DNA from 4 places in the Halomonas sp. HNIBRBA4712 genome. Region 1 is predicted to be linked to each of the others. Evidence: predicted binding sites of a transcription regulator. Region 1 holds the regulator's gene; each other region holds the start of a gene.

The links. The regulator PhoB, encoded in region 1, activates phosphate uptake and scavenging genes when phosphate is short. The targets are predictions, from matches to a motif close to TGTCATANNNNTGTCANA.
Region 2: the regulator PhoB is predicted to act here: its motif matches at 4,944-4,961, upstream of ACGK9R_RS07395 (DUF6482 family protein).
Region 3: the regulator PhoB is predicted to act here: its motif matches at 1,902-1,919, upstream of ACGK9R_RS09010 (CYTH domain-containing protein).
Region 4: the regulator PhoB is predicted to act here: its motif matches at 4,962-4,979, upstream of ACGK9R_RS10570 (alkaline phosphatase).

What each region holds. Positions count from the first base shown of each region.
Region 1 is NZ_JBIFXR010000007.1:161,366-168,906, reverse strand. Features, by position in the region: gene cysZ (sulfate transporter CysZ) at 1-403, shown strand, start outside; gene ACGK9R_RS14245 (hypothetical protein) at 685-1,032, opposite strand; gene phoR (phosphate regulon sensor histidine kinase PhoR) at 1,316-2,632, opposite strand; gene phoB (phosphate regulon transcriptional regulator PhoB) at 2,636-3,325, opposite strand; gene ubiA (4-hydroxybenzoate octaprenyltransferase) at 3,421-4,311, opposite strand; gene ACGK9R_RS14225 (chorismate--pyruvate lyase family protein) at 4,344-4,907, opposite strand; gene ACGK9R_RS14220 (NAD(P)/FAD-dependent oxidoreductase) at 5,000-6,187, shown strand; gene ACGK9R_RS14215 (HU family DNA-binding protein) at 6,311-6,583, shown strand; gene ACGK9R_RS14210 (hypothetical protein) at 6,583-6,939, shown strand; gene yccS (YccS family putative transporter) at 7,140-7,541, shown strand, end outside.
Region 2 is NZ_JBIFXR010000003.1:29,261-36,801, reverse strand. Features, by position in the region: gene rlmB (23S rRNA (guanosine(2251)-2'-O)-methyltransferase RlmB) at 1-603, shown strand, start outside; gene rpsF (30S ribosomal protein S6) at 839-1,234, shown strand; gene rpsR (30S ribosomal protein S18) at 1,268-1,495, shown strand; gene ACGK9R_RS07415 (hypothetical protein) at 1,508-2,359, shown strand; gene rplI (50S ribosomal protein L9) at 2,375-2,821, shown strand; gene dnaB (replicative DNA helicase) at 3,039-4,424, shown strand; gene ACGK9R_RS07400 (hypothetical protein) at 4,543-4,839, shown strand; gene ACGK9R_RS07395 (DUF6482 family protein) at 5,009-5,311, shown strand; gene ACGK9R_RS07390 (thiol-disulfide oxidoreductase DCC family protein) at 5,340-5,750, opposite strand; gene ACGK9R_RS07385 (cryptochrome/photolyase family protein) at 5,752-7,323, opposite strand; gene hemH (ferrochelatase) at 7,427-7,541, shown strand, end outside.
Region 3 is NZ_JBIFXR010000003.1:381,481-389,021, reverse strand. Features, by position in the region: gene ACGK9R_RS09015 (ion transporter) at 31-963, opposite strand; gene ACGK9R_RS09010 (CYTH domain-containing protein) at 992-1,870, opposite strand; gene ACGK9R_RS09005 (TIGR00153 family protein) at 2,008-2,688, shown strand; gene ACGK9R_RS09000 (inorganic phosphate transporter) at 2,698-3,963, shown strand; gene argA (amino-acid N-acetyltransferase) at 4,108-5,421, shown strand; gene ACGK9R_RS08990 (OsmC domain/YcaO domain-containing protein) at 5,519-7,541, shown strand, end outside.
Region 4 is NZ_JBIFXR010000004.1:232,762-240,302, forward strand. Features, by position in the region: gene ACGK9R_RS10540 (hypothetical protein) at 1-287, opposite strand, end outside; gene ACGK9R_RS10545 (hypothetical protein) at 284-553, opposite strand; gene ACGK9R_RS10550 (hypothetical protein) at 570-1,307, opposite strand; partial or broken gene ACGK9R_RS10555 (IS256 family transposase) at 1,572-2,721, opposite strand; gene ACGK9R_RS10560 (hypothetical protein) at 2,900-3,175, shown strand; gene ACGK9R_RS10565 (hypothetical protein) at 3,172-3,372, opposite strand; gene ACGK9R_RS10570 (alkaline phosphatase) at 3,447-4,901, opposite strand; gene ACGK9R_RS10575 (nuclear transport factor 2 family protein) at 5,046-5,429, opposite strand; gene ACGK9R_RS10580 (hypothetical protein) at 5,598-6,038, opposite strand; gene ACGK9R_RS10585 (PA0069 family radical SAM protein) at 6,306-7,379, shown strand; gene ACGK9R_RS10590 (hypothetical protein) at 7,386-7,541, opposite strand, start outside.

The sequences.
Region 1 (7,541 bases):
TGACGACCGTGGCCTGACGCGAACGGCCATCGACGCGCTGGGCCGCGAGCTTCTGAAACTGCGCTATATTCTGCCGCGCGCCGCGCTACTGTTCGTAATCAGCTGGATTCCCGGGCTCAACCTGGCCGCGCCGCTGCTGTGGGCGCTGTTTTCCGCGTGGGTGATGGCGATCACTTATCTGGACTACCCGATGGATAACAACAAGGTAAGCTTCAAGGAGATGCGCTGGCGTCTTGGCGCGCGCTGGTGGCCGAGCCTGAGCTACGGCGGGCTAGTCACACTGATCACCTGGATACCGCTGGCCAACCTGTTTTTAATGCCGGGTGCGGTGGCAGGGGCCGTGCTGATGTGGGACGCGCACTACCGCGATTTGAAACGGCTCTCTCACCACCAGGCTCATTGAGCCCGGAAGGCGTGCGCACAATCCAAACCGGTTTTGTACCCGGCAAAAATTAGACCCCGCTAAAGGCGGGGTCTTGATGGTGTCAGCGATTTTGATACGTAACGCTAGCTTCCAATCCGTGTGCGGGTTTCCAACCGTGGAATCTTCCCTGACTAACGCTTTGATCATCGCTTGGTCCAATCCTTGAACCGGTGAGCATCCTTGCAATGAGACATCCTTGTCCCTTATTTGCTCATCCTCTAAGCGTAAACCTTTGTACCTATTTTGCAACTAAATGTTACTTACGAATCGGAGTTGCGCTCTACGACTTCTTCAGGGCTCAGTTCTGCGCCCGGGTCAGTTCCTCCGATTGAATCCGGTGCTGTACCCATGGAGTCCGGCTCGCCGATGGTTTCATCGTTCGGGCCTTGGGTGTGATGATCGGTTGTGAGCTCTTCCTCAGTGTAATCAGGAGCTTCGTTGGTGTTCATATTGACACCGTGATCCTGCGTACCGTCCTGCTCGACCATGCTGTCCTGATTTTCATCAATGGAAGGATGATCCGTGGTTTGGGCAAAGGCCATCGGGCTTGCCAGCAGACCGAAAGAGATACCGAGAATTCCAGCTTTCTTGAGCAGTTCCTTGGACATCATAATCCACCTCCTGAATTGCTGTGGGTACCGCTTGAAGTAAGAGACAGTGACGTGCAATCCGTGTCGTTCACCGTTTTCTTTCTTACTCAAATCTTTGCAGATCGTATGCCATGCGTGCCAATTTAATTAAATAACAAATAAAATCAAAAACTTAAAATATTACACAAGTTGTACAAGGCATGTTGCTGATGCCACAAGAGCACGTGGATAGTGGCTAAAAATGACACATGAGCATTTTTGTACAAGTTAACGCTGCCACTTTGACACACTTGTAAAGCTTTTAACGAGCCGTGAGTACGGGGGCAATTTTTGAGACGGGAAATACGCAGCGAAAGCGGGCGCCCAGGCCTGGGTGGGAATCGATCTGCAGTTTGGCGTCGTGACGCAGCAGTACGTGCTTGACGATGGCGAGACCAAGGCCCGTTCCACCGGTTGCGGTGCTACGGCCCTTGTCGACGCGGTAGAAACGTTCGGTGAGCCTGGGGATATGCACCGGGTCGATACCCTCGCCGTTATCCTCTACCTCGATACAGGCGCCACCCTCTTCAAGGTCAACGAACCGCAGGGTGATCCGACTCTCCGGCGGCGCGTAGCGCACGGCGTTGAACATCAGGTTGGAGATCGCGCTGCGAAGCTCCTGCTCGCTGGCAAGAAGCCGGGCATCGCTTTCGATCTCGAGCTCGATCTGCTGTGGGGCTTCGTGCTGCTGAGCGGAAAGCGCCCGGGCGTCCTGGCAGATGCTCTCCAGAAGCGGCGCCAGCGCCAATGGCATGTGGTCCTTGCCGCCCTGATCGGTTTCAAGGCGTGAAAGCAGCAGCAGGTCGTTGACCAGATTCTGCATACGCCGCGTTTGCGCCTGCATTTGGGTAATGCTGCGGCCGAGTCGTGGCGGCAGCGTCTCGGCCAGATCGCTATAGGTTTCCAGATACCCCGAGAGCACCGTCAGCGGTGTTCGAAGCTCGTGAGAAACGTTGGCGACGAAGTCCCGGCGCATCTGCTCCAGGCGGTGCAAACGCGTAATGTCGCGCGCCATCAGCAGGCGCTCGTCATCGCCGTACAGGGTGATCTGACACTCGAGAATGCGACGCTCGTCGATTGGTGACGTGATCGTCAGCGGCTCGCCGTAGCTCAGCGAAGCGAAGTAGCGCACGAAGGCCGGATCACGCACCAGGTTGGTAATATGCTGGCCGCGATCGTGGGCAGCCTGTAATCCCAGCATGTCGGTCGCGGCGCTGTTCCACCACTCCAGGTCCCCGTGACGGTCGAGCATGACTACGCTGTCGCGCATCGCTTCAGAAGACTCCTGAATGCGCGAAAGCGTCGCCCGCAGCCGATTCTGGGTGATCCGTTGGCTTTTCTGGTAGCGGTAAAGGCGATCGAGCAGATCGCCCCAGAGCCCCGCCGCCGCGGGCGGTTCCTGATTAGGGGTGAGGGTCAGCCAGCGGTAGAGCGCGCGCAGCTGGCGTAAGTGGTAGTAAAGGCAAACGGCCAGCCCCGCCGCCAGCCCGATGCCCGGCGCATCGAACAGCCATCCAACGATCACGCCCAGCGTGGCAAGCCAGGCGACGCGCCATAACTCCCGGCTCCACAGATGCACGGCTTACGCCCGAGCGGAGAAGCGGTAACCCGTGCCACGCACCGTCTGAATCAGATTCTGATGGGCATCGCCAAGGGCCTTTCGCAAACGACGAATGTGAACGTCCACGGTGCGCTCCTCGACGTAGACATTGCCACCCCACACTTGATCGAGCAGCTGGCTGCGGGTATAGGCGCGCTCCTGGTGGGTCATGAAGAACTGCAAAAGGCGGTACTCGGTCGGCCCCATATCGAGCGCCTTGCCGTGGGCGCTGACCCGGTGACTCACAGGGTCGAGCAGCAGCCCGTTGATCTCGACCGGGTCCTCCATGCCGCGCGGGGTGGTGCGTCGGAGCACCGCCTTGAGCCGCGCGACCAGCTCGCGGGGAGAGAACGGCTTGGTGATGTAGTCGTCGGCGCCCGCCTCGAGGCCCTGGATCTTGTTGTCCTCTTCGCCCTTGGCGGTGAGCATGATGATCGGAAGCTCGGCGGTGGCCTCCTCGCGCTTCAAGCGCCGGGCCAGCTCGATACCGCTGGTGCCGGGCATCATCCAGTCGAGCAGCAGCAGATCCGGCTGGTGATCCACCACCAGCGCGTGGGCATCCTGAGCGTTGTCCGCTTCGAGCACGCGATAGTCGGCCATCTCCAGGGCCACCGCGATCATTTCACGGATGGGCGCCTCGTCGTCGACGATCAGAACGGTCCTGGCGGTCATGGGCGGGCCTCACGGTGTAAAGGCAAAAAGGGGTCGATGACGTCTCGGTGACAATCACACCATGAGCGGGTGACAGTTTTATGACAACGGTAACATTAGCCCGCCACCGGCCAGAGGCTCAAGCCAAGCCCGGCAAAGAGTACGAGCCCCGACCAGTGGTTGTTCAAAAAGGCCTGGAAACAGGCGTCGCGCTCGCGCTGCACGATCAAACGCTGCTGGTGCACGAAGGTCGCCGCCATCGCCGCCAGCCCCAGCCAGAAAAAGCCGCCAAGGCCCGTGCGCCAGCCCACCCAGGCCAGCAACAGTAGTGTGGCCAGCTGTAAGAGCCCGATGATGAGCCGGTCGGCCTGACCGAACAGCACCGCGGTGGACTTGATGCCGATCTTCAGGTCGTCGTCGCGGTCGACCATGGCGTACTGGGTGTCGTAGGCGACGGTCCAGAGTACGTTGGCCAGAAACAGCCCCCAGGCCTCGAGCGGCACGTAGCCAAGCGTGGCGCCAAAGGCCATCGGGATCGCCCAGGAGAACGCCGCGCCGAGCACCACCTGGGGGAAGTGGGTATAGCGCTTCATGAAGGGGTAGGCAGCGGCCAGCGCCAGCCCGCCGACCGAGAGCATCACGGTAAACCAGTTGGTCAACAGCACGAGGATGAACGACACCGCCACCAGCGCGATGAACAGCACCTTGGCCTCGGCCTCGCCGATGCGCCCGGTCGCCAACGGCCGATTTTTGGTGCGTTTGACGTGGCCGTCGAAGTGGCGGTCGGCGTAGTCGTTGACCACACACCCGGCCGCGCGCATGGCGTAAACGCCGGCGACGAAAATCAACAGCACCTTGCGCCCCGGTACGCCCTCGGCGGCCAGCCACAGCGCCCAGAGCGTCGGCCACATCAAAAGCCAAGTGCCGATGGGCCGGTCCAGGCGCATCAGGGTGATGAAGTCGCCCAGCCGGGACCACCCGGTCGGGCGCAGCAGAGAACGGTCCATGCCTACCTCACGAAGATAAAATCGCCTCTAGCCTAGCGCGAAGCCATGCCAAGATCATCCGCCATGGTGGATAAAAACGCCTCCTGCACCAGAAGCGATAGCCCGCCGTGATAGAACACCGAGCGCCGCGCCCAGAGGGCCTGTACGCCTGCCGGTGCCTGGCGCTCGGCGAAGGCCGTGGGCTGGGCCGTAGCGTAAAGCGGGCCGCGCACCAGATCCGGCTGGCGAAACAGCCAACTGCCCAGCGAGCGCTCGCCCAGGGTATCGAGATGCTGGCCCGTCAGCGCGTCAAGCGGCGCCACCGAGCGCGCCACGACCCAGGGGCGGCCCTTCGCGCCGAGCGCCACTTCGCGAAGCCAGGCAAGCCGCCGTGGCGCAAGCCCCAGCGCCCGGGCTTCGTCGCGGGCGGGCACGCCCACCCGCTGGCCCAGCAGCGTGACGCGAAAGTCACTTGGGTGGCCGGCGTCGATCAGCCGCGCGGTCAGAGAGTCGGTCGAGGCCACCCACTGCCACCAGGGCGCGCTCATCGCCGGGCGCAGAGCGCTGACGGGGCGCCATCGCGGGTAAGGGTGGGCAGTGAGAGGGTGTGAAGCCACGCGATCTCCAGGGCGGTCATGGGGTGGGCGTTAGTGTAACATGGGGCTTTGGCACGCTTTTGTAGACATTCGCTTTTCACCCGGGTGATGCCATGGCTCACACTTCCTTGAAAACGGCAACGCCGGTCGACCTGGTCATCGTCGGCACCGGCATGGCCGGCATCGGTCTTGCCCGCGAGCTGCGCCGCCGCGGCGACACGCGCTCGATTACGCTTTTGAGCGCTGACAGCGGCGACGAATACAGCAAGCCGCTGCTCTCCACCGGGTTTGGCAAGCGCCTTGCGCCAGAGGCGCTCGCCCGCCAGAGCGGCGAAGCACTCGCCGACGAGCTGAACGTCACGCTGCGTGCCAACGCGCGAGTCGCCGGCCTCGATGCCAAGGCCCGCCAGCTCACGCTCGAAAACGGCGAGCTTCTCGCGTTCGACAGGCTGGTGCTCGCCACCGGCGCCCGCCCGCGCGCTGCCCTCGAGGTGCCCGACGCGCTGGCCGAGCGCTTTTTCAGCGTCAACGACCTCGACGACTACCGCCGCTTTCACGCAGCACTCACCCGCGGCCCTGCGCGGGTGGCGGTGATCGGCGCGGGGCTGGTGGGCTGCGAGTTCGCCAACGACCTGCACGCCGGCGGCCACCGGGTCACGTTGATCGCCCCGGAAGCCACGCCGCTGCCCCGCCTTCTGCCCCCGCCGCTGGGCAAGGCGCTGATTGATGCTTTCGAGGCGGCGGGCATCGCGCTCGCCCTGCATCGCACGGTGGCCGCCATCACCCCCGGCGAGCACGACGACATCGCCCTCACCCTCGACGACGGCCAGACCCACCACGTCGATGCCGTTCTCATGGCCACGGGCCTGGCGCCGCGCATCGAACTGGCCCAGCAGGCCGGACTCGAGACGCAGCCAAGCGGTATTCAGGTCGACCGCTATCTGCAAACCTCTTGTGAACGCATCTACGCGCTGGGCGACGCGGCGTGCATCGACGGGGTCAACGCCATGTACGTTCAGCCGCTTCAGGCCAGCGTCAAGGCGCTGGCCGCCACGCTGACCGGCGAGCCGACCCGGGTGCGCCTCGGCGCCTGGCCGGTCATCGTCAAGACGCCGCTTCTGCCGGTGGTGGCCTACCCGCCGGTCGAGCCGGCAAGTCACTGGCAGGTCGAAGGCGAGGCCGATGCGCTCGCCGCCTTTGCAAAAGATAAAGATGGGCAATTAGTCGGGTTTGCATTGACAGGGCGCGCGGTCAAAAGGAAAGTGGAGCTTTCCAGAGCAGTGCCCGCGCTGCTAGGCTAAATCGCAACGCAGTAGCGCTCGAGCCCGGCCTCGCGCTCGAGACAATCAAATTAAAACACTCGTTCGTTTTCAATCGCACTCATAAGCGTTACGCTTATTTTTTCTATCAGGGAGATACCTTCTATGCGCAAACCTGACCTGGCCGCTGCCATCGCCGAAAACGCCGACCTGTCCAAGGACAAGGCAGGCCAAGTGCTGAACGTCATTCTCGACGAAATCACCAACAGCGTGGCGAAAGGCGAAGACGTCGCCCTGATCGGCTTTGGTACCTTCACCGTACGCGAGCGCGCTGCCCGCACCGGCAAGAACCCGCAAACCGGTCAGCCGCTGAACATCCCGGCCAGCAAGAACGTGGCATTCAAGCCCGGTAAAGCGCTCAAGGACGCCGTTTCCTGATGAAACTGCGGCTGGCGCTGTGGCTACTGGGCGTGATGCTCAAGCGAGCACTGCGGCGCAAGCCGCGTTTCAAGGAGCAGCTCGAGCGCATGCGCGGCCTCGATTGGGGTATCGCCACCGAGGATTTGCGTACCGCCCGCCATTACCGGATGACGCCCAAGGGCATCGCCACCGGCAAGGGCCTGCCGATCGATCTCGATCTGGAGCTTCGCTTTCGCGATCAGGACGCAGCGATCAGGATTCTCAGGAAACCGACCCAGCAAGCGTTTCTGCACGGCATGATGAACGGCGACGTTCGCCTGGTCGGTGACTCCAGCGACATGAACAAGCTGCAGAAACTCTTGAAGTATCTGTAGCGGCGGACCGCCCCGCGGTACCGATGCTCGAAACGCAAAAACCCGCCACCGATGATGGCGGGTTTTTGCGTTATACGGGGCAGGATTTCCCTGTGTTGACGTTAAAAATCTACGTTTTTTAAGCTCAAGTAAAGTTCGCTGGTTATAAAAGATCGCCCGACCAATTATACTAAAGTCTAATCTTCTACCGACGAGCTGCCATGCCTCTTGCCCTGCCGCTTCGCCGCCTCTGGACCCTGGATAAATTCGCCTACAGCCTGCGCGTGTTCATCGCCTTTAGCGGAGCGCTTTTGTTCAGCGTGTTCCAAGCCGAGGTGGCGCTGGTGATCCCGCTGTTTCTGGGGATCATCGCCTGCGCGCTCTCGGAAACCGACGATAGCTGGCAGGGGCGGCTTCAGGCGCTGGCCGTCACGCTTGTGTGCTTTGCGCTGGCCTCTTTCGTGGTTCAGTGGCTGTTCCCCTGGCCGTGGCTGTTCGCGCTCGGGCTCGGCGTGTCGGTCTTCACGCTGATCATGCTCGGCGCCATCGGCCAGCGCTACGCCACCATTGCCTCGGGCACCTTGATTCTCTCGATCTACTCGATGATCAATATCGAGCAGCAC
Region 2 (7,541 bases), on a different contig from region 1:
CTAAAAGAACAGCCCCGCGAAGTGCTCGACCAGCTGACGGGTGCCGCCGCCCATCAGGGCGTGGTGGCATTCTGCTCGCCGCTCACGCCGGAAGGGGAAGAGTCGCTGTGGCTCAGGCTCAACGCTTGGCAGGCGAGTGCGCCGCCGCTTTTGTTGATCCTCGACGGCGTGACCGACGTGCATAACTTCGGCGCCTGCCTGCGCAGCGCCGATGCCGCCGGTGCCCACGGCGTCATCGTGGCGAAGGACAACGCCGCGCCGCTCAACGCCACGGTGAGAAAGGTCGCCTGCGGCGCCGCCGAGGTGGTGCCGGTCTATCAGGTCACCAACCTTTCCCGTACGCTTGCCAAACTCAAGGAGTTCAACGTCTGGATTACCGGCACCGCCGGCGAAGCCGACGCCTCACTTTATGCGCTCGATTTTACCGGCCCGACGGCGCTGGTGATGGGCGCCGAAGGCAAGGGCATGCGAAGGCTCACCCGGGAAGGGTGCGATCATCTGGCGAAACTGCCCATGGCGGGAGAGGTGTCGAGCTTGAACGTCTCTGTGGCCGCCGGTATTTGTCTGTTCGAGGCGGTCCGCCAGCGCCAGCTTGCAAGTTGACCCCAACGCTTCTAAAATGCGCTCGCCCGTTTATTTGCTACGGGCGAGTCGAGGCCCAGCGGCGTTGAAACGCCGGCACCTCTCATACGAAGTTCTACTCGATGTCCTGCTCTTCGCCGCCTTCAGGCGTCAATCAACGCCGCGAAAACGGCGCGACAGGTCATTGCGTTAACTCCTTGCTTCCCTGCTACGCCCCAGGCGCGCTCCGGAAGCTGTCAAACCGCAAGGAGATTCCATGCGTCATTATGAAATCGTGTTCATGGTCCATCCGGATCAGAGCGAGCAAGTGCCGGCTATGGTCGAGCGCTACACCAGCATCGTGACCGAGAACTCGGGCACCGTGCATCGCCTTGAAGATTGGGGCCGCCGCCACCTGGCTTACCCGATCAACAAGATCCACAAGGCTCACTACGTGCTGATGAACGTCGAGTGCAGCGGTGAAACCCTGGAAGAGATCGAGAACATCTTCCGTTTCAACGATGCCATCATCCGTAGCCTCGTGGTCCGCTGCAAGGAAGCGGTCACCGAAGCGTCGCCGATGATGAAGCCGGCAGAAGAGAAGCGCCCGCGTCGCGAAGAGAAGCCGCGTAGCGAAGCGAACTCCGAATCAGAAACCGAAGAAACTGCCTGAGTTTTTTCACGCACGTATTAAAGGAGCTACTCCATGGCACGTTTTTTCCGTCGCCGTAAGTTTTGCCGCTTCACCGCTGAAGGCGTCAAGCAGATCGACTACAAGGATCTGGACACCCTGAAGGCGTACATCACCGAAACCGGCAAGATCGTTCCGAGCCGTATCACCGGTACTAAAGCACGCTACCAGCGCCAGCTGGCGACCGCGATCAAGCGTTCGCGCTACCTGGCACTACTGCCCTATTCCGATAGCCACCAGTAAGCGCTTGATGTGATGCTGGCACTGGCACGATGGCTGATGCAAAAGACGCCCTACGCCATTGGCGTAGCGGCACTGGCCACGCTCGTGCCCTGGCTTTTCTGGCTGGGCGCCGCCGTCAGCGCTCTAGTGACGCTTCGTCGCGGCTTCGCGCCGGCGCTGCCGGTGACTCTGGCCGCCGCCATTCCCGCCGGATTCTGGTGGGCCCAGGGCGATGTGATTCCGCTGGCAAGCGTACTGCTGGTCACGCTGATGGCCGTCGTACTGCGCGAGCGGATGCGCTGGAGCGAGGCGCTGATCGTCGGCACCCTGGCGTGCGCCTTCATGGTGCAACTTGGGGTGTTCAGCCCGCCCGGCGGCTCCGAGCTCATGCTCGAGCAGCTCAGAGAAAGCTCCGTTGAGGTGGATAACATGCTCAACGAGTTTGCCCGCCAGGGGTACGACACCGAGGCGCTGGCCGCGTCGGTGGTCGGCGGGGTCACCGGGCTCATCGTGCTATTGGCGGCGGTGGCTTGCCTGGCCCTGGGGCGCAGTTGGCAGGCCGGGCTCTATAACCCGGGCGGCTTTCGTGAGGAGTTTCACGCGCTGCGCTTGAGCCCCAAGGAATTCGCGCTGTTGGCGGTTCTTGGCGTTCTAGGGCTTGTGCTTGGCGGCGAGGCGATCCTGATCGTTGGCTGGGTGCCGATGCTGGTGGCCGGTATTGCGTTAGTGCACGGATTTATTGGATTAAAGGGGATGAACGGGCTGTGGCTGGCGGTGTTTTACGTACTGCTGATCACAACCTTGCCCACGATTCTCATTGTGCTGCTGTTGGGGCTGATTGATACGTTCGCAAACGTTCGCGCACGCCTTACCCGCAGCAATTGACTAGAGGTTTACGAGATGGAAGTCATTCTGCTCGACAAGATTGGTAAGCTGGGTGGCCTGGGTGACAAGGTCACCGTCAAGCCCGGTTACGGCCGTAACTACCTGGTACCGTACGGCCTGGCCGTACCGGCGACCAAAGAGAACGTGGAAGCGTTCGAAGCACAGCGCGCTGAGCTCGAAGCTCAGGCCGCCGAGCGCAAGGCAGAAGCCGAAGCGCGCGCAGAGCAGCTCAACGACATCGAACTGTCGCTGGTCTCCAAAGCGGGCGACGAAGGAAAGCTGTTTGGCTCGATCGGTCCGCGCGATCTGGCCGATGCGATCTCCTCTGCCGGCATCGATGTCGCCAAGAGCGAAGTGCGCATGCCCGAAGGTCCGATTCGTCAAACCGGCGAGTACGACATCGCGCTGCACCTGCACGCTGAAGTGGAAGCAACCGTTCGCGTTGTGGTCGTAGCCGAATAAGCTGCCGCCAACTGACGCTGAAAAGGGCGCGGGTCTTCCCGCGCCCTTTGTTTTTTTATACTGTTTCCCCCCGGTTCTGGTAACCGCTTTTGTACTCATGGATGACGGCGAAGTGGGGCGACGGGGTATGAAGACCCGCTCGTGAATGAACGCTTTCGCAAGGTGCTATTCTTGCGAAAGCGTTTTTTTGCCTTGCGCGCTATTGATAGGAGTTCCGATGGAAGAGTCCTCCACGGATCAGGAAACGGCGGCGCTGAAGCTGCCGCCGCACTCGCTCGAGGCCGAGCAGTCGGTGCTGGGCGGGTTGATGCTCGACAACCAGGCCTGGGACAACGTGTCCGAGCGGCTGACGGCGGACGACTTCTACCGCTACGAGCACCGGCTGGTGTTCAACGTCATGATCCATCTGGCGGAGTCCGGCCAGCCCCTGGACGTGGTGACGCTCTCGGAGGCGCTGGAAGCCCGCGACCAGCTCGACAGCGTCGGGGGGCTCGGCTTTCTGGCCGAGCTTGCGCGCAATACGCCGTCGGCGAGTAACATTCGCGCCTACGCGGATATCGTGCGCGAGCGGGCGACCCTGCGCAAACTGATTCGCGCGGCCAATCAGATCGCCGACGGCGCCTTCTCGCCTCAGGGCCGCCCGGCGGACGAGCTCTTGAACGAAGCCGAGCGGCTGGTGTTCCAGATCGCCGAGGAGCGGCCCAAGACCGGCGGGCCGATCGGCATGAGCGAGCTTCTCACCAAGGCCGTTGACCGCATCGACGAGCTTTTCAACATGAAAGGCGAGATGACCGGGCTTTCGTCCGGGTTTCGCGATCTCGACGAGATGACCTCGGGCTGGCAGCCCTCGGATCTGGTGATCATCGCCGGGCGTCCGTCGATGGGCAAGACCACCTTCGCCATGAACCTGGTCGAGCACGCGGTGATCTCGAGCGACAAGCCGGTGATGGTGTTCTCGATGGAGATGCCCGCGGAATCCTTGATGCTGCGGATGCTTTCGTCGCTTGGGCGCATCGATCAGACCCGGGTACGCTCGGGCCAGCTCGAGGACGAGGATTGGCCGCGGCTCACTTCGGCGGTCAACCTTCTCAAGGACAAGCAGCTGTTCATCGACGATACCGCCGCACTTTCGCCCAACGAGATGCGCTCGCGGATTCGCCGCGTCGTGCGCGAGCACGGCAACATGGCCCTGATCATGATCGACTACCTTCAACTGATGCAGATCCCCGGCTTCTCCGAGAACCGTACCGGCGAGATTTCCGAGATCTCGCGCTCGCTCAAGGGCCTGGCGAAGGAGTTCGGCTGCCCGGTGGTGGCGCTTTCCCAGCTCAACCGCTCGCTGGAGCAGCGCCCCAACAAGCGCCCGGTGATGTCGGATCTGCGGGAATCCGGCGCCATCGAGCAGGACGCCGACGTCATCGCCTTCGTCTACCGCGACGAGGTCTATAACCCGGATAATCCGGACAACCAGGGGCTCGCCGAGCTGATCATCGGCAAGCAGCGTAACGGCCCGATCGGCACCGTGCACATGGCGTTCATCGGCAAGTACACCCGGTTCGAGGATCTGGCGCCGGACAGCTACGGTGAAGCGTTCGGCGAATGACTTGAGCCACGGGGCGAGGCCCGTATAATGCCGCCCCTTTACTTTAATGCCGACGCGGCCAAGTGCGGCGCGGCGATCACGCGTGGTTCTGGCCACGTTCAATCAACAGGAGCAGCACATGGCGGGCGGTGGTTTCAGACGGGGCAACAAGAAGCGTCTTCCCAAACTCGAAGGGCGCGGCGAGCTCGAGTCGCTGGAGCGCGAAGGGCCGTTCAAGGAGTGGCTGGGGATGCCGGATCTCTACCGCTACCATCTGGTGGTCAACGGCGACGCCTTCAGCTATCAGACCGAGGATTCGGAGCTGCCCGTGGTGGTGGGCGACAAGGTCGTGTTTCGCTACAAGGAGACCAAAGGCGGCAACTGGATAGACCGCAATTCGCTCGGCAAGGCGATCGACCCTTCCGAGTATCAGTAAGCGCCCACGGCGGGCCGGGTGCTGGCTGGTAGAGAGTCCCTGTTATCGGCGTGTTCGAGCGCCTTAGTGAAGCGCTCGCTTTTGCGCTAATGTTGTGTTGAGGGAGTCACACAATTGTCATGGGTAAGCGTCACGCTGTGCCCATGACCACTGATAGCAGGAGTAATCCATGGAACTGAAACACCTCAAGGCCTTCGTCGAAGGCTCCAGCAATTTCGAGATACGGGTGATTACCCACTCCGGTAGCCGCTTCTACCAGGTCGAACTCGAGGACGTCGAAGGCAGCCGCCACATGCTCACCCAGCGTGGCAAGCCGATGCTGTTTCGTTCGCTGGACGATGTTTATCTCGAGCTCAAGCGCGCCGATATCCATCGGGCCTACCTGGTGCAGCACGTGCCCCACGACGAGATGATCGGCCGTGCCGCGCACTACAGCGAACCGCTGACCTCACGCATGCCGCTGGTTTTTTAACTTACCCGGCGTTCATGAAGCGCTTTCGTCATTCGCCAGGCGTCGCTCGGCGCTTTTCCACCCACCGCCCCAGCCGTACCCGGTAGCGGGCAAACACACGGTAGCCTGCATTCATTACACCCCGCAGGCCCGGCAAGCAGGATAGCCATACCCATCGCCGGTAGCCCAACACTGCATACAGGGCCCGGCTCGCGTCCATGCCGATATACCACTTCCCATTTTGATCCTTGACGTGCAGCTTGCCCATCAGGTCCTCGAAAGGGCGCTCTGAAGTGCTGGGGTCAAACGTGCTGGCCTGGATATCGATGAGTTCGATGCGCGCTCGGCGAGGGTGCTTTTCGAGCCACGCCACCTCTTTCATGCAAAACGGGCAGTGACCGTCGTAATAGAGCGTGACCGGCGCGCGGGCGTCGAGAGTTGCAAAGCGTTGGCTGTTCACGTTAATGGCTCTTGTATCCTTGGGTGTGATGTTTCTGACCGTAGCCCTGGCTTTTCGAGAGCGTGCGCAAAAAGCTTTCGGCCTGCTGGCGGATGGCGTCGCGCTTGTCGTCGCTCATCTTGTTGAGCGAGCCGTAAATCAGCTTCATACGCGGGTTCTGACTCAGGCGCTTCTCGTTTTGCTCGAGAAAGTGCCAGTAGAGGCTGTTGAACGGGCAGGCGTGGGTGCCGGTCATCTGCTTTGGCGAGTAGCGGCAATTGGCGCAGTGATCCGACATGCGATCAATGTACTTGCCCGAAGCGCAGTAGGGCTTCGACCCCATCAAGCCCCCGTCGGCGTGCAGCACCATACCCAGCGTGTTGGGAAGCTCCACCCACTCGCTGGCGTCAGCGTAAACCGCCAGGTACCAGTCGCACAGCGCCTCGGGCTTGACCCCGCACAGGAGCGCGAAGTTGCCGGTGACCATCAGCCGCTGGATGTGGTGGGCGTAGGCATTGTCGATAGTCATCTGAATGGCGCGGTTCATGCAACGCATGTCGGTCTGCGCGTCCCAGTAGAAATCCGGCAGCTCGCGGCGAAAATCGAGCCGGTTCTCGCGCTTGTAGCCGGGCATCTGCGTCCAGTAGAGCCCGCGCACGTATTCACGCCAGCCGAGTATCTGGCGGATGAAGCCCTCCACGGCGTTGATCGGCGCATTGCCTTCAAGATAATGCTGCTCGGCGGCCTCGCACACCTCCTGCGGCGAGAGCAAGCCGATGTTCATGGCTGCCGAGAGCCGCGAGTGATAGAGCAATGGGTCGCTGTCGCTGATCGCGTCCTGGTAGCGGCCGAAATCCGGCAACGCCTCGGTGATGAAGTGGCGCAGATCCGCCAGTGCCTGGCGGCGGGTGACCGGCAGGTTGAAGTTTTCGACGCTACCCATGTGCTCGCCGAAGTGGCGCTTGGCATCGATCAGCGCTGCTTTAGTGATCTCATCCTGACGGTGATGGGGCAGGGCAGGAAAGCTTTTCTGGCCCTTCAGCGGCTCGCGGTTGTCGTGGTCGAAGTTCCACTGGCCGCCGGCGGGCTCATTATTTTCCATCAAAAGCCCGGTGCGCCTTCGCTGCTCGCGGTAGAAGTACTCCATGCGCGGCTGCTTGCGCCCCCGCATCCAGTTGGCGAAGTCATCGGGCGTGGTGAAAAAGCGCGTATCCTCACCCAGGTGCCAGGGGATTTTCGCATTCTGGCGATCCTGCATCGCCTCCCACAGACGCCACTCGCCCGGGCGCAGGGCGTGAATTTCATCGCAGTCGTGTTTGCGAGCCAGCCGCTCGGCTTCCACGAGCAGCGACTGGGTATTGTCCTCGTCGTCCAGGCGGCTGTAAGCCACCTTGAATCCTTTCTCTTCGAGCGCCCTGGCGAAGTGGCGCATCGCTGCGAGAAACAGGCCGATCTTGTGGATATGATGAGGAACGTAGCGCGCCTCTTCCTTGACCTCGCAAAGCGCGACGACGGCGTTATCCGGCGCGTTTTGCAAAAGTGGAAGCGATAGCGACAGCTGATCGCCGAATATCAGCAAAAGCGGCTTGGACATGAGTTGACCCGTAGTTATACGAATAGTGCTGATAGTATAACTTCATGCCGCGAGTTTGCTGAAAAGTGGTAAGCTCGAGCGATTGAATCAGCAAGGAAACGCCATGAGTGACGCTATCTTGAAAGACGCTCCCGGAGAAGGGCGCTTGGCCCACGCGCCCGCCTCCCACCCGCCGGTTGCCCGTAAACGGGTGGGCGTGGTACTGGCCAATCTGGGCA
Region 3 (7,541 bases), on a different contig from region 1:
GCCTTCTGCGTCGATCAAAAGCATGTGGCTTTATGAGTCGTCTTCGCGGCGCTGCTCGTCTCTCTTCTTCTCTTTCTCGTCTTCCTTCTCCTGCGCCTCTTTGCGTTTCTCCTCGCGCGGGTCGTCGCTGAACTCGTCGAGCCAGGTGCCGCAACGCAGGCAGTAGCGGGCGTCCTTTTCGTGGCGATCATAACCGCAGCCGGGGCAGGCTTCGTCGGAGTAGCGATCTTCGCGAATCGAGCGCAGTACCTGAGCGGAGAACACCCCGGTGGGCACCGCGATCACCGAGTAGCCCAGAAGCATCAGAATCACCGTGATCGATTTGCCCAGCGGGGTGACGGGGACGATATCGCCGTAACCCACCGTGGTCATGCTCACGATCGCCCAGTAGATCGAGATCGGGATGCTGGTAAAGCCCGCCTCTTCGGACTCGATGGTGTACATCAGCGCGGCGAACAGCGTCACTACCATCAAAATGCTGCTGAAAAAGAGCAGAATCTGGCGCGAGCTGCGTTTGAGCGCCTCGAGCAGCATGTGCCCTTCGCCGACGAACTCCATCATCCGCAGAATGCGAAAGATACGCAGCACCCGCAAAAGGCGCACGATCACCAGCCCGTGAGCGCCAGGTACCAGCAGCACCAGCCAAGCGGGAAGAATGGCGATCATGTCCACCACACCGTAGAAGCTCTTGAGGTAGGAGAGCGGCCGGTCGAGACAGTAAAGGCGTACCAGCAGCTCGATGCTGAACAGGACCGTGATCGTCCACTCGATATAGAGAAACAGCTCCCCGTAAGGCTGAGCGATGCTCTCGACGCTGCCGAGGATGATGAGCGACACGCTGGTCAGAATGGCGATGATCAGCGCCAGGTCGAAGGCCTTGGCGCCGGGCGTGTCGGACTCGAAAATGATATGAAAAAGCTGCGAGCGCAGGCCTTCCGGGCCCGGCGCGAGGGGAAAACTCATGGCATCGTCCTTTTGCTGGCTAGCTGGTTCAGCTTAGCGCGCTTTGCAGGGCCAGGCGATGCGCCAGGCTCAGCGCGTTGTAGCCAAAGGAGATCGTCAGGCGCTGGTCGTCGAGGGCGCGGTAGAGCGCCGCCGCCGTCGGGCGCAGCGTCTCATCGAGGGCCGAATGCTCGGCCAGCGTCTTGTAGGCGTGCTCGGCGTGCTCGAAATAGGCGCGCTCGCCGCTGTCGTTGAACGCATCGAGGGCCACCGTGGCGCGGTGAAGCCACTCGCCGGGCGTGGTGGCCTCGGGCAGCGCCCACGCCTTCTGGCCCAGCGCGTTTCCCCGAGCGGCCTTGCTCGAATCGCTCGGGCGCAGCGGCGTCTGGGCCGACAGCGACAGCGCCAGCGACCAGAGCGCCTGGGGGGAGCCGCTCTTCAGCTCGAGCTCGACTTCACAGATGGTGGCTCGGGCGCCCTGGCACTCGATCTCGCCTTCGTCGAGCACCAGCTCGATTCGGCTGTCGCTCCAGTCGATCAGCCAGCTGCGCCGCTCGAAGTCGGTGCGCAGGTGGGGAGACAGGGCGGCTATCGTACTGCTCAGCTCGCCTTCGAAAGGGGGGAGCGCCTTGAGCGAATCGAGATCCAGCTCTCCCTTGACCGGCCACTCCCACTCGCTGCGCGTCGACAGCCCGCCGCCGCCGTGGCCCCGGGTCTTGACCGTTTGCAGCGTGGCGGCGCCTATCTTGCGCAGGCGCAGGGCGATGCCGGCGCTGGCGAGCGCACCGTCTGGCGTATCGTAATAGGTGTTGGCCAGGTGCGACCGGGTCGGGGCGGCGCCAAGGGCCGGGTAGCTCAAAAGCGCGGCGATAGACGTTGAAGGCAGCGCTAGCTTGAGCTCTACTTCAACCGGGGCGTGGTCTTTCATGACAATGGCTACCTTGACGTTGTGAAGATGGCGTTAAATTTTGATGACATTTATGAACTTTTCATGACGGCGGCGAGCGCACTCTTTATACTGGCGCCCGCTATTTCCAGGCTTTCGAACAAAGGCTCATAAGCTTTATGGCTACCAGCAATCCTTTTTCAGCGATGTTCGGCCGCTCGCCATTCCACCCGTTGCTGGCGCACATCGTCAAGGCCAACGAGTGCGCCGACCAGCTGCTGCCGTTTTTCGAGGCGACGCTCATTGGCGACTGGGACAAGGCCGCCGAGCTTCGCGAGAACGTGACCCAGCTCGAGCACGACGCCGATGTCCTCAAGACCGAACTTCGCCTGAACCTGCCCAATACGCTCTTTCTGCCGGTCTCGCGCACGGACCTGCTCGACCTGATCAGCGTGCAGGACAAGATCGCCAACAAGGTACGCGACATCACCGGCATCATGATGGGGCGCAAGATGCGGGTGCCGGACGAGTTGGCCGAGCTGATGCGCGATTACATCGTGACCAGCGTGGCCTGCGTGGGCCACGCCCGCCAGGCGCTGGAGGAGCTCAAGGAGCTGCTCGAGTCCGGCTTTGGGCGCACGGTATCGGACGTGATGCGCAACATGATTCGCGAGCTGCACAACTTCGAACATCAGGCGGACGATCAACAGGTCGCCATCCGCCGTCGCCTTTTCGAACTCGAAAGCCAACTGCCGCCGGTGGACGTGATCTTTCTTTACAAGATCATCGAGTGGATCGGCGAGCTTTCCGATCGCGCCGAGCGCGTGGGTAGCCGACTCCAGATTTTGACTGCGCGCTAAGGGGGCGTCATGCAGATTATTGCCCAGCACGGCGAGGTGTTCATCATCCTCGCCTGTTTGTTCGGCTTTTTCATGGCCTGGGGGGTGGGGGCCAACGACGTCGCCAACGCCATGGGTACCTCGGTGGGGTCGAAGGCGATCACCATCAAGCAGGCGATCATCATCGCGGTGATTTTCGAATTCCTCGGCGCCTGGCTTGCCGGCGGTGAGGTCACCGCGACCATTCGCGGCGGCATTCTCGACCCGGCCCTGCTGGCCGCGCATCCGGAGCTTCTGGTGTACGGCATGCTTTCGGCGCTGCTGGCGGCGGGGCTCTGGCTCATGGTTGCCTCCTCACGGGGCTGGCCGGTGTCCACTACCCACTCGGTGGTCGGCGCGATCGTCGGTTTCGGCGCCGTGGGTCTCGGGGTGGACGCGGTGGACTGGGGAAGCGTTGGCACCATCGCCTCGAGCTGGCTGGTGTCGCCGCTTCTGGCCGGCACCATCGCTTTCGTGCTGTTCAAGTCGGTGCATCACCTGATTTTCGAAAACAGCGACCCCTTCGTCGCCGCCAAGCGCTACGTGCCGGGCTACGTCTTTCTGGTCGGTTTCATCGTCTCGATGGTCACCCTGATCAAGGGGCTTTCCCACGTGGGGCTCGACTTGAGTTTTGGCCAGAGCTTCGTGCTTTCGCTGGTGCTGGGGCTTGCCATCACCGGGCTTGGGGTGGTCATGCTGCGCCGGATCAAGTACGAAAAAGCGGCCAGCGACCACTTCGGCTACGCCAACGTCGAGCGGGTCTTCGGCGTGCTGATGGTGTTCACCGCCTGTGCCATGGCCTTCGCCCACGGCTCCAACGACGTGGCCAACGCCGTTGGCCCGCTCGCCGCGGTGATCGGCGTGGTGCAGAGCGAAGGCATGATCGACAGCGCCTCGCTGGTGCCCTGGTGGGTGCTGATTCTGGGCGGCGGCGGTATCGTCTTCGGTCTGGTCACCTACGGCCACAAGGTGATCGCCACCGTCGGTACCGGCATCACCGAGCTCACGCCGAGCCGCGGCTTCGCCGCGACGCTGGCCGCCGCCACCACGGTGGTGCTCGCCTCGGGTACGGGTCTGCCGATCTCGACCACTCACACGCTGGTCGGCGCGGTGCTTGGCGTGGGCCTGGCCCGCGGTATGGCGGCACTGAATTTGCGCGTCATCGGCACCATCGTGATGTCCTGGCTGATCACGCTGCCGGCGGGGGCGGGGTTGGCGATTCTGTTTTTCTTCATGTTCAAGGGCATGTTCGGCTAACGCCGGCGTGCGCTGACAACGCGGCACCGTTTTGCTGGTCGTTCGAGCAAAGCGGTGCCGCTTTTTTTGGCGCTGTTTTTTCAGGCTCTGGTAAAGTAGCCGGTCTACCTACGCTTTCACTCACCTGCGCCGGAGAGCGGCCCCTTGGATACACGCTTCCCCTTTGTCGACTGGTTTCGCAACGCCTCCCCGTACATCAACGCCCACCGGGGGCGAACCTTCGTCGTACTGATCGAGGGCGACGCTCTGGCGGCGGGGCGCGGCGAGCAGCTGGTACAGGATCTGGCGCTGTTGCATACCCTGGGCGTTCGGCTGGTGGTGGTGTTCGGCGTGCGCCCGCAGGTGCAAAGCGCGCTGACCGAGGCCGGTATCGAGCCGATCCGGGTCGAGGGGCGCTGGGTGGCGGACCGCGCGGTGATGGCTCAGGTCGAGCGGGTTGCCTCGCACCAGCGGCTTTGGCTCGAAGCGAGGCTCTCGCTTGCGCTGCCCAACTCGCCGCTTCACGGCGTCGAGCTGAGCGTGGTCTCGGGTAATCTGGTGACTGCCAAGCCTTTCGGCGTGCGCGAAGGGGTCGACTTCGACCACAGCGGCGAGGTGCGCCGGGTGCGCGCGGCGGCGATCGAGGAACTGCTCGCTCAGGGGTCGCTGGTTCTTTTGCCGCCGCTCGGCTTTTCCAGCACAGGTGAGGTGTTCGATCTGGATGCGGCGGACGTCGCTCACCACGCCGCCGTCGCGCTCAAGGCGGACAAGCTGATTCTGCTCGGCGATTCCGAAGGGCTCGAGGATGAGCAGGGTGCGCTTTTGCGCCAGCTCACTCCCGCCGAGGCAGAGCCGCGGCTTGCGCGCGCCGAGCCGGGCTCGGAGCTTGCCCGTCACCTGAGTGCGGCCTGCGCCGCCGCGCGCCACGGCGTGGCGCGCACCCACCTTCTATGCTGGCGCGACCCGGATGCGCTGTTGGGCGAGCTTTTCACTCGCGACGGCGTCGGCACCATGATCACCGAGCACCGCTACGAGCAGCTTCGATCGGCCACGCTCAGCGATATCGGCGGTCTACTGGAGCTTCTGGAGCCGCTGGAGCGTCGCGGCATGCTGGTGGCGCGCTCTCGCGAGCGCCTGGAGCACGAGATCGACGACTATCTGGTGATCGAGCGCGACGGCATGGTGATCGGCTGCGCGGCGCTGCACGGCTTTGCCGACAGCGCCATCGGCGAGCTCGCCTGCGTGGCGGTGCACGAAAACTACCGCGGCGGCGAGCGCGGCGAGCGCCTGGCCGGGGCCATCGAGCAGCGCGCGCGCAAGCTGAACTTCACGGCGCTGTTCGTGCTCACCACCCATACCGCCCACTGGTTCGTCGAGCGCGGCTTTCAGCCGGCGAGCCTGGAGGCGCTACCGCCGCTCAAGCGCGACGCCTACAACCACGCGCGCAAGTCCAGGGTGTTGATCAAGACGCTAGGGTGAGACAGGCAAGACGCGCCGGGTCAAAAGCTGGATAATGGGCGCATCGCCCGATGCCTTTGAAAGAGCAGGGCACACTCATCGATCCGGACGTCTCTCCATGGAAATCAAGGTCAACTACCTCGACAATTTACGCCTCGAGGCGAAGTTCGACGACTTCAGCGTCGTCTCCGATCAGCCGATTCGCTACAAGGGCGATGGCTCCGCCCCCGGGCCGTTTGATTATTTTCTGGCTTCCTCGGCGATGTGCGCGGCGTACTTCGTCAAGGTGTACTGCAACGCGCGCAACATCCCGACCGACAACATTCGGCTTTCCCAGAACAACATCGTCGACCCGGAGAACCGCTACAAGCAGATCTTCAAGATCCAGGTCGAGCTGCCCGAGGATATCTCGGAGAAGGACCGCGAAGGCATGCTGCGCTCCATCGACCGCTGCACGGTGAAAAAGGTCGTGCAGACCGGCCCGGAATTTCAGATCGAGGTGGTCGAGAACATCGACGAGGACGCCCAGGCGCTCTTGATGGGCGCGCCGGAAGGCAGTGAAACCTTCATCGAAGGCAAGGATGCGCCGCTGGAGCAGACGATCGCCACCATGAGCGGCATCCTCGCGGATCTCGGCATGAAGATCGAGATCGCCTCCTGGCGCAATATCGTGCCCCACGTCTGGTCGCTGCACATTCGCGATGCCGCCTCGCCGATGTGCTTCACCAACGGCAAGGGCGCGACCAAGGAGAGCGCGCTCTGCTCGGCGCTTGGCGAGTTCATCGAGCGGCTGTCATGCAACTTCTTCTACAACGACCAGTACTTCGGTGAGGAGATCGCGGACAGCGACTTCGTTCACTACCCCAATGAAAAGTGGTTCCAGCCCGGCCCTGATGACGCGCTGCCCGAGGAGATTCTCGACGCCCACACCCGGGCGATCTACAACCCGGAAGGCGAGCTTGCCGGCTCTCACCTTTATGACACCAACTCCGGGCGCGTGGATCGCGGTATCGTGTCGCTGCCGTTTACCCGCCAAAGCGACGGTGAGACGGTCTACTTCCCGTCGAACCTGATCGAGAATCTCTTTCTGAGCAACGGCATGAGCGCGGGCAATACCCTGGCGGAAGCCCAGGTACAGTGTCTGTCCGAGATTTTCGAGCGCGCGGTCAAGCGCGACATCCTCGAGCAGGAGCTTTCGCTTCCGGACGTCCCCCAGGAGGTGATTGCGAAGTACCCGAGCATTGTCGAGGGCATCAAGGCGCTGGAGGCCCAGGGCTTTCCGGTGCTGGTCAAGGATGCCTCGATGGGCGGGCAGTTCCCGGTGATGTGTGTAACGCTCATGAACCCGCGCACCGGCGGCGTGTTCGCCTCCTTCGGCGCGCATCCGAGCTTCGAGGTGGCGCTCGAACGTAGCCTCACCGAACTCTTGCAGGGCAGAAGCTTCGAGGGCTTGAACGATTTGCCGCTGCCGACCTTCAACTCCCAGACCCTGGCCGAGCCCAACAACTTCGTCGAGCACTTCATCGATTCGGTGGGCGTGGTCTCCTGGCGCTTTTTCAGCGCCCGCTCGAACTTCGAGTTCGTCGAGTGGGACTTCACTGATGAGGGGCGCAAGAGCTCTCAACAGGAGGCCGAGACGCTGTTCGGCATCTTCGCCGAGCTCGACGCCGAGGTGTACATGGCCGTCCACGAGGACCTCGGTGCGCCGGTGTGCCGCATTCTGGTGCCGGGCTACTCCGAGGTGTACCCGATCGAGGATCTGATCTGGGACAACACCAATAAGGCGCTCGACTACCGCGACGACATTCTCAACCTCCACGCCCTTGACGATGAGGCGCTGACGGCGCTGGTCGAGCGCCTGGAAGAGAGCCAGATGGACGATCACGCCGACATCATCACGCTGATCGGTATCGAGTTCGACGAGAACACCGTCTGGGGCCAGCTCACCATTCTCGAGCTCAAACTTTTGATCTTTCTGGCACTCGGCCGGCTCGACGAGGCGCTGGACTGCGTCGAGATGTTCCTGCAGTACAACGACAACACCGTCGAGCGCGGGCTCTTCTACCAAGCGGTACAGGCGGTGCTGGAGATCGAACTCGACGACGAACTGGAGCTCGACGACTACCTGCCAAACTTCACCC
Region 4 (7,541 bases), on a different contig from region 1:
AGAAACATCCCAATAAATATAATAATGAAACTACCAACGAGCCAAGCTTCATTCTTCCAACCCATAAAGTTTCTCCCTTTCAATCCTAACGCATAGTTAAAGGTCAGAATTGCAACCACATAGCCAAACAGTATGGCCAAGGTTCTAGACGTACTTGGAGGAAGCAACTTTCCCAACTCCTCGTTTTGAATGACCACTATGCCTGCAAACAAAACCATGCATGAGAACGCCGCGAGGGAGAACAACCGCAGTATAAAACCCGCCTTTTTCGTGCTATTCAAACTCATTTCTTGATCCTGTTTTTTATCTCTTTATTACGAACTTTCAGCCATGCTCTTATAAACTCTTTGGCCAAAAAGAAAAAACTAGCCAATGCCAATAAAGGCCAGAGACTCAGTGCAGTTTCTCCTGCTTGACGCATCATTCCCATGATTGTGAAGCCAGAGGCCACAATCAAGCCGGTCACCGCGAGCACATTGGGCCATCGTCTCATCAGTTGTAGCAAAGAACGTCCCGCCAAACTCAATAATGGAAGAATTATATGTACTGCCATTTTCAATATTCCTCGTTCAATATGCTAAAAACTTCCCAGCCATCCGATAATCCTCCTCACTGTCCGACCTGAAGAACGATGCTTTGTATTCCACTGCCTGCTCCGTTGGCGCGCTGGGGCAGGATGGAGAAACTCTACGCGCTTTAACGTCATGGGGTGTGGCGGATAGCATGATGAACGTGTCTAATCGTCCCATCAGCAGTCTAGTGTGCAGGACAGTAAAGCGGTTCCACACTTCTTTCTGGAACTGCGCCATCATGCTTTTGAGGGTAGGCACGAGGATGCGATTGCCCCGGCCACGGCTCACGAGTTCCATCATCAGTACGCCGACTCCCAAAATTTTACTCAGGACTACAGCATCTGCAATCAGGATGCGTTGGCGATGCTGTTTTATGGCCTGACTGGCTAGGTCCAACTGGTAAGACACCGGATCCATAGCCGCTTTGTGGCCTAGATAGATATGCTCATCTGCCGGGGGGATCTGACAAAGCTGGGTTTCAATAAACAGACGGCTTTTTTCGCAGCCAGGGGACAGGTCTTGCTCGAAGCGAATTTTGGCTGGGTCTGGCAAACGTATAGCATCAGCATGTTCTTCCAGCTTGGTGAGAAAGCGGGTACTTTTACCACTCACCAATTCAGAAAGGCCATCGACGGCGAGGATGGAACCACCACCATCGCTGGCATCCGCCCGGCGGACGATCCATTCACAGTCGCGAATGACTTCACGCGCACCAAGTGCGTAGAGAGCTGACATGCTTCCATCCTTGTTTCAGCCATGGACGACAAATGGACTTGTAGACGACATCTGACATACGCGACACTTGGTGTCGCATCGTATTTGCAGCGCTTATTAGCGAATAAAGATTAATGATAGTGAGATTACCACCACCCTGAACGTGCGAATAGAGCGAGTAATCGATACTTTTTTAAAATTCACGCATTAGAAAAATAATACTTTCGAGTTCTTGCTGACATGGATCCTTTGGGCAGAGTTATCGCCAAATCTGGTGGATGGCAGTCAGGCGGCCATCCTATCTGACTGATCGGTTACCTGCTCCCCATCCTGAAACCGGACGTTGTTCACAACCAGTTCCAGCTTGCTGACTCCCTTGATGCGTTTCCAGCGCTTCTCGGCGCTCTGGAGCAACTTGAAGACCATCGCCAGAGTCGTCGCCCTGGAGCCGCAGTTCCGGCTGCGCTTGGTCCTCAAGCGGACTGTGGCGATCGGGTTGGTGGTGCGAATATGCACCCAATGCTCTGCCGGATAGTCGTAGAACGCCAGCAGTTCCTCCCGAACCTTGGCCAGGCACTCCATCGCTTGGGGGTACTTGGCCTCGAAGCGTTTCAGGGTGCGATCGAAGGCTTTTTGAGCCTCGTAGCGGGTCCCGGCCATCCAGATGTCATGGAGCTTGGCCTTGACCTTGTGCTGCACGGACTTAGGCAGCTTGTTCAATACGCTAGCCGTCTTGTGAACCCAGCAGCGCTGATAGTCAGTCTCCGGATAGACCTTGCTCAGGGTCGCCCACCACCAGCCTAGGGGCTTGGAACAGGCCGCGCTCTCGCAGGCCTGTCAGCAAGGTCTCCCAGCTATCCGCCGACTTGCGGAAGCCGTCCTCGACGGCCACCGGCTCCTTCGTTCACGCCGATGATCACCAGCAGGCATAGACGGTCATCCAGGCGCACATTGCTGTAGATGCCGTCAGCCCACCAGTAGATGTAGCGTTGGTCTGACAGATCTCGCTGCCGCCACTCGGTATACTCGTCTTCCCACGGCCTCTTGAGCCGTGACACCATGTTGGCCGACAGTCCCTTGGCTTGGCCGCCCAGCAGCGCCGCCAGGGCCTACTGGTAGTCGCCGGTGGAGATCCCTTCAGATAGAGCCAAGGGATCAGTTCCTCGATGCTGCGAGCTCGCTTCAAGTAGAGTGGCAGCAGGCTGCTGTTGAAGCGGGCGCCACCACCGCTGCGGTCACGCACCGTGGGCACCTGCACGCTGATATCCCCGATCCCGGTCTGGACCGTGCGCTCGGGCAGGTAGCCGTTGCGGACCACAGCCTGGCGGCCATCGCCGAGCCGCTGATCGACATACTGCGCCAAAAAGGTGGCCAGCTCGGCCTCGACGGCCTTGGTGATCAGGTCACGGGCGCCTTGGCGCAGCGACTCGTGCAGCGGGTCAGCGACCTGGGGTTCTGGTTATGAAAGAGCCCGAAGGGTAGAATTGGTCATGGCGTATCCACTCTGTTGGTTGAGATCCTGGTCGTGATCAATCAAAAAGATACGACACCCTACCTACCTCCCCCTATACAACAGACTTGAGCTTCACTCATGCCCCGTGATGGCAGAAACCATGGCACCCACCACCTCAGCGATCGCGAATCGGAATCGGGCCGATGGGGGCGACGTTGGGCATGAAGATCGTCACCTCGTTGACATCGTGCAGCGGTGCGACGAAGTCGGCCTTCCAGCTGCCGACCCGGGGGTTGTGCTCCGGGTCGTAGTTGAAGCTCAGGCGAAGGCTGTCCGGGGCGACGACCTCGCCGTTCTCGCGCAGCAGCGAGAAGGATTGGTCGCCGAACTCGGCGTAGATCAGCCCGTCGATGCGATCGGCGGGGATGTCGCCTAGATCAGCTCGCCGGAGTAGCCGGGGTAGTCGGTCAGAAAGCGCACTTCGACATGCAGCACGCCCTCCTTGCGAATCGCGCGGTAGGGTTCGGCGTAGGCGTGGCCGCCGGCGGTCAGGGCGCGCTCGTCATCCAAAGCGAACGTGGGAGTCGTCGAAAGCAGCAATAAAAGAAGCGAGAAAAACAGGCGAAGCATCATGGGGCACTCGTAACGGGAAGGGTAAAGAACCACGCAAGGAGCCGCCCGCAGGCGGCTCCGGGGTAAGTGCAGGGTTACTCGGCGGTAAGACCGAAGGCGTTCATGCTGGCACGGAACACATCGGTGTTATCGACCCAGTAGTGGCTCTCATCGTCGCCTTCGTAGATCGCAAGCCCCTCCTCGGCCTCGGCGATGTCGAAGAAGTAGTCGGCACCGGCGCCCTGGGCGTAGAGCGGTACCAGTTCGCGCGTGTGGGTGTCGGTGTGCCAGCGCACCAGCGGCAGCGCCCCGGCGCCCTGGTTGACGATCGGGCTGTAGGCCTCGACATCGGAGTTCGGGCCTTCCAGCAGGCCGTTGCCGTGGTCGGTGGTGACGATGATCAGGGTGTCGTCCCAGGAGCTTTCGTTCTCGACCCATTCGACTGCCGCCTCAACGGCTTCGTTGAAGTCGATCTGCTCTTCGATGATGCGCGGCAGGTTGTTCGCGTGGGCAGCCCAGTCGATGGCGCCGCCTTCGACCATCAGGAAAAAGCCGTTGTCGCGGCCGTCGTCACTGGCGCTCAGTACGTTGAGCGCGGCACCGGTCAAGGTGGCCAGGCTCGGAGAGGTGTCGAGGAAGTTGCCGGCACCGACGCCCGGGCGGTTGAACTGCAGGGTCTGGATGTTCTGCACTAGGCCCAGCACCTTGTCCTTGGGCAGGTCGAGTTCGCCGGCCGCCAGGGCTTCGAAATCTTCCTTGCTTTCGATAAAGGCGTAGTCCGTCTCGCCGTCGATCAGGCGCTGGTAGGTCTCTTCTCCGCCGATGAAACGGAAGTCGCTCTCGCGCGGCTCGTCGATGCGCTGGCCGGCGGCGTCGTAATAGGGGTTGCCGGTGCCGATAGCGACGGTGGCGAGCCCCGAGTCGACGATCTCGCGGCCGATGGCTACGTAGTCGTTACGGCTGACGTTATGGGCCAGAAAGCCCGCCGGGGTCGCGTGTGAAACCTGTACCGAGGAGACCACGCCGAGTGCCCGGCCGCTCTCGACGGTGTACTCGCCGATATGCTTGATCGACTGGTCGTCGTTGGACCAGTTGATGGCGTTGTTGTAGCTCTTCTGGCCGGAGGCCAAGGCGGTGGCGGCGGCGGCGCTGTCGGTGTAGTCGGCGCGGGCGTAGTCGTAGCCGGCGAAGTAGCCCTTGTAGTTGCCGAGGTTACCTTTATAGACGGTATTCACGGCTTCTTCGTTCCAGAGCTCTTTGGGGTCGAAGGTGACCTGATTGTCGTCGCTGTGGGTCGGGGCGTTCGCCGTGTTGAGCGGGTGGGTGGCCATGAACAGCTGGGTATCGAAGTCGTCGTAGACTTCGTGGCCCAGCGCCCCGTGGCGGTAGTAGCTCGCCGCGCGGAAGGTCTCGATACCCGCGCCGTCGGTGATCATCAAAATGACGTTCTTGGCCGGGCCCTGTTGTCCCGCAGCGCTGCCCATGGTGGCGCCCGTCACGGCAGCGGTGACGAAAAGTGCCAGCATTGAGCGTTTGAATAGTGTTTTCATCGTTATTCCCCCTCGTGAACAAACCAGACTTGGTTAGCGCAGAGAAGCTTAACGATGAAAGATGACAATATGATGATTTGCTTGATTAAAGGGAACTAAATAAAAAACGGCGAGGCCAAAGTGCCTCGCCGCCGGGTCGCGCGCTTAGAGCATGCGCGGGATCTGGGAAGAGTGGTGGTGCAAAATCGGCGCGTCTTTCGAGAGATCGACCACATAGCTGAAGCGCGCCTCGAAGTTGAGAAGCTCGCCATCGACTTCGAAACGCCAGTTGTAGAGGCCGGTCAGCGCGGCGATGGTCTCGGAGACTTCCTGAACGATCACGGTCTTTTCGTGAAGCGTAATGCTCAGGCCCGGACGCGCGCCCAAGCGCTCGAAATAGTCGCGATGCTTCTCGCGGGTGTTGGAAATACGGTTGGAAAAGGTGGGAATCAGTACGGCGTTCTCATCGTAGAGCGACAGCAGCGCTTCGACGTCGGCGTTGTTGATTGCCTGCATCCACTCGTTGAGCACGTCATGGGGAGTTCTCATATGACTAACGACCTCTTTAACCAATGTCGGTGACCTGATGCCGCGGGCTCAAACGGCGGTTACCTTTTACGACGGTGACTGTGCAAGCCCATCATTCTTATACCAAAGATGTAGCGAGTACCATCTTACCCAAATCGACACCCGAGCGCATGGTGAGTTCCGTTTTACTCAAAAGCGCCGAAAACGATCAAAGAGTTTTGCCATCGCTTTAGCCCCGAGCATCAGCAAAAGCCCCATCGCGAGTGCCACGAGCGAGCCGGCGTCCAGGCCCCCGCCCCAGTGCCAGCGCGAGATGACGCCGCCCAGATGCTGCGCAATGAGATAGATGCCGATCAGAAAGCTTCCCGCGCGCACAAGCCCGGTTTCGGTCACCGCAGTATCTGCCGGTTCGTTGCGGTGGAGCTTACGTGCCAACCCCGGCGCCTTGAACCACAAAAGCGCACCGAGGATCAGCGGCACGAGAAGGCTTGCCGTGAACAGCATCCGCCAGCGCTCGAGTTCATCCGGCGTTTCAAAAAACGCGGGAAGCGTCGAGCCAAGCGCCATTAGCGGGCTGAGCACGAGGTATACGGCTAGAAGGCGCATCGAAATGATCGAAAAGGCGTGCATAAGCGCTCCTAGCAAAACCTTCAGCATATACGATTATTAGTGGGCCACAAATCCAATGTGGGAGGCCGCCTCAGCGTGGTCCGACAACTCGGCGAATGGCGCCGTCAGGCGCCTTGGCTTGGCCATCGGTCGCGAGCTGAAGCTCCCTCCCACAACCTCTTGCAAGCCTGACTGAATGGCATTGCAGACGCCGCCACGGTTGTGTTTATCAAAGGGCAAGGATACTGTATTTATATACATATCTATTACCACCGACGGGAGCGCCCCATGGCAGACTCTTCCGCCCTACCCTTTTTCAAGGGCCGCGGAGCCACCTTCGATCCCCCCAACCGCTTCGCGCAAAGCGTGAGTGTCAGCGAGCCCGACGGCTGGTGGCAGGATGAAGCCCCTACCTCGCTTGCCACCGAGATACGCGAAGAGCCGAGCAAGAGTGCGCTTAGCTTCAACGATTCGCCGGATCTCTCCTTTGATCGCTCACTGAACCCTTACCGCGGCTGCGAGCACGGCTGCATCTACTGCTTCGCTCGGCCCTCGCACGCCTACTGGGACATGTCGCCGGGGCTCGATTTCGAAACCCGGCTGATCGCCCGCACCGGCATGCTCGAGCACCTGCGCGAGGAGCTTGCGAAACCCGGCTACATCTGCCGACCGATCAACCTGTCCGGCAACACCGACTGCTACCAGCCGATCGAGGCGAAATACCGCACTACCCGACGCCTGCTCGCGTTTTTGCTCGAATGCCGCCACCCGGTCACGCTGGTGACCAAGGGAAGCCTCGTACTGCGCGATCTGGATCTTTTGAAACAGATGGCCGAGCACCGGCTGGTGCGGGTGCTGGTGAGTCTGACGAGTCTGGATAGTGACCTGAAGCGCACCCTGGAGCCACGTGCGGCCTCGCCCCAAGCGCGGCTGAAGGTGATTCGCAAACTCAGCGCCGCCGGGGTGCCGGTAGGGGTGTTGATCTCGCCGGTGATACCGGGGCTGACCGACCACGAAATCGAGCGGCTGATCGAGACGGCCCGCGACGCCGGCGCGCGCACTGCGAGCTGGATGCTTTTACGCCTGCCCCGCGAGGTCGCGCCGCTGTTTGAAGAGTGGCTGGTGGCCCACTACCCCGAGCGCGCCGACAAGGTGATGAGCCTGATTCGCCAGTGCCGGGGCGGCAAGACCAACGAGGCGGCGTTCGGCAAGCGCTTTCGCGGTGAAGGCGTGTTCGTCGACATGATCGAGCAGCGCTTCAAGCGCGCCAGCCGCCAATGGGGCATGCAGCCCCGCGCCGAGCAGGGCCTCAATACCCGCGACTTCAGGCCACCCCGCGCTCAGGGCGACCTGTTCGACTAGCCAACGCTAACGGTGCGGGCCGCGCCGCGCCTTGAGCTCCTCGAGCACCAGCGCGAAGAAGCCGCGAATCTCCTGCAACCTGGGCCGCGCCTCGACCATCAGCGTATCGAGTTTTTCGATCTCCCTGGACTGCGCATCGCGCGTGTCGAGCTCGATGCGAAT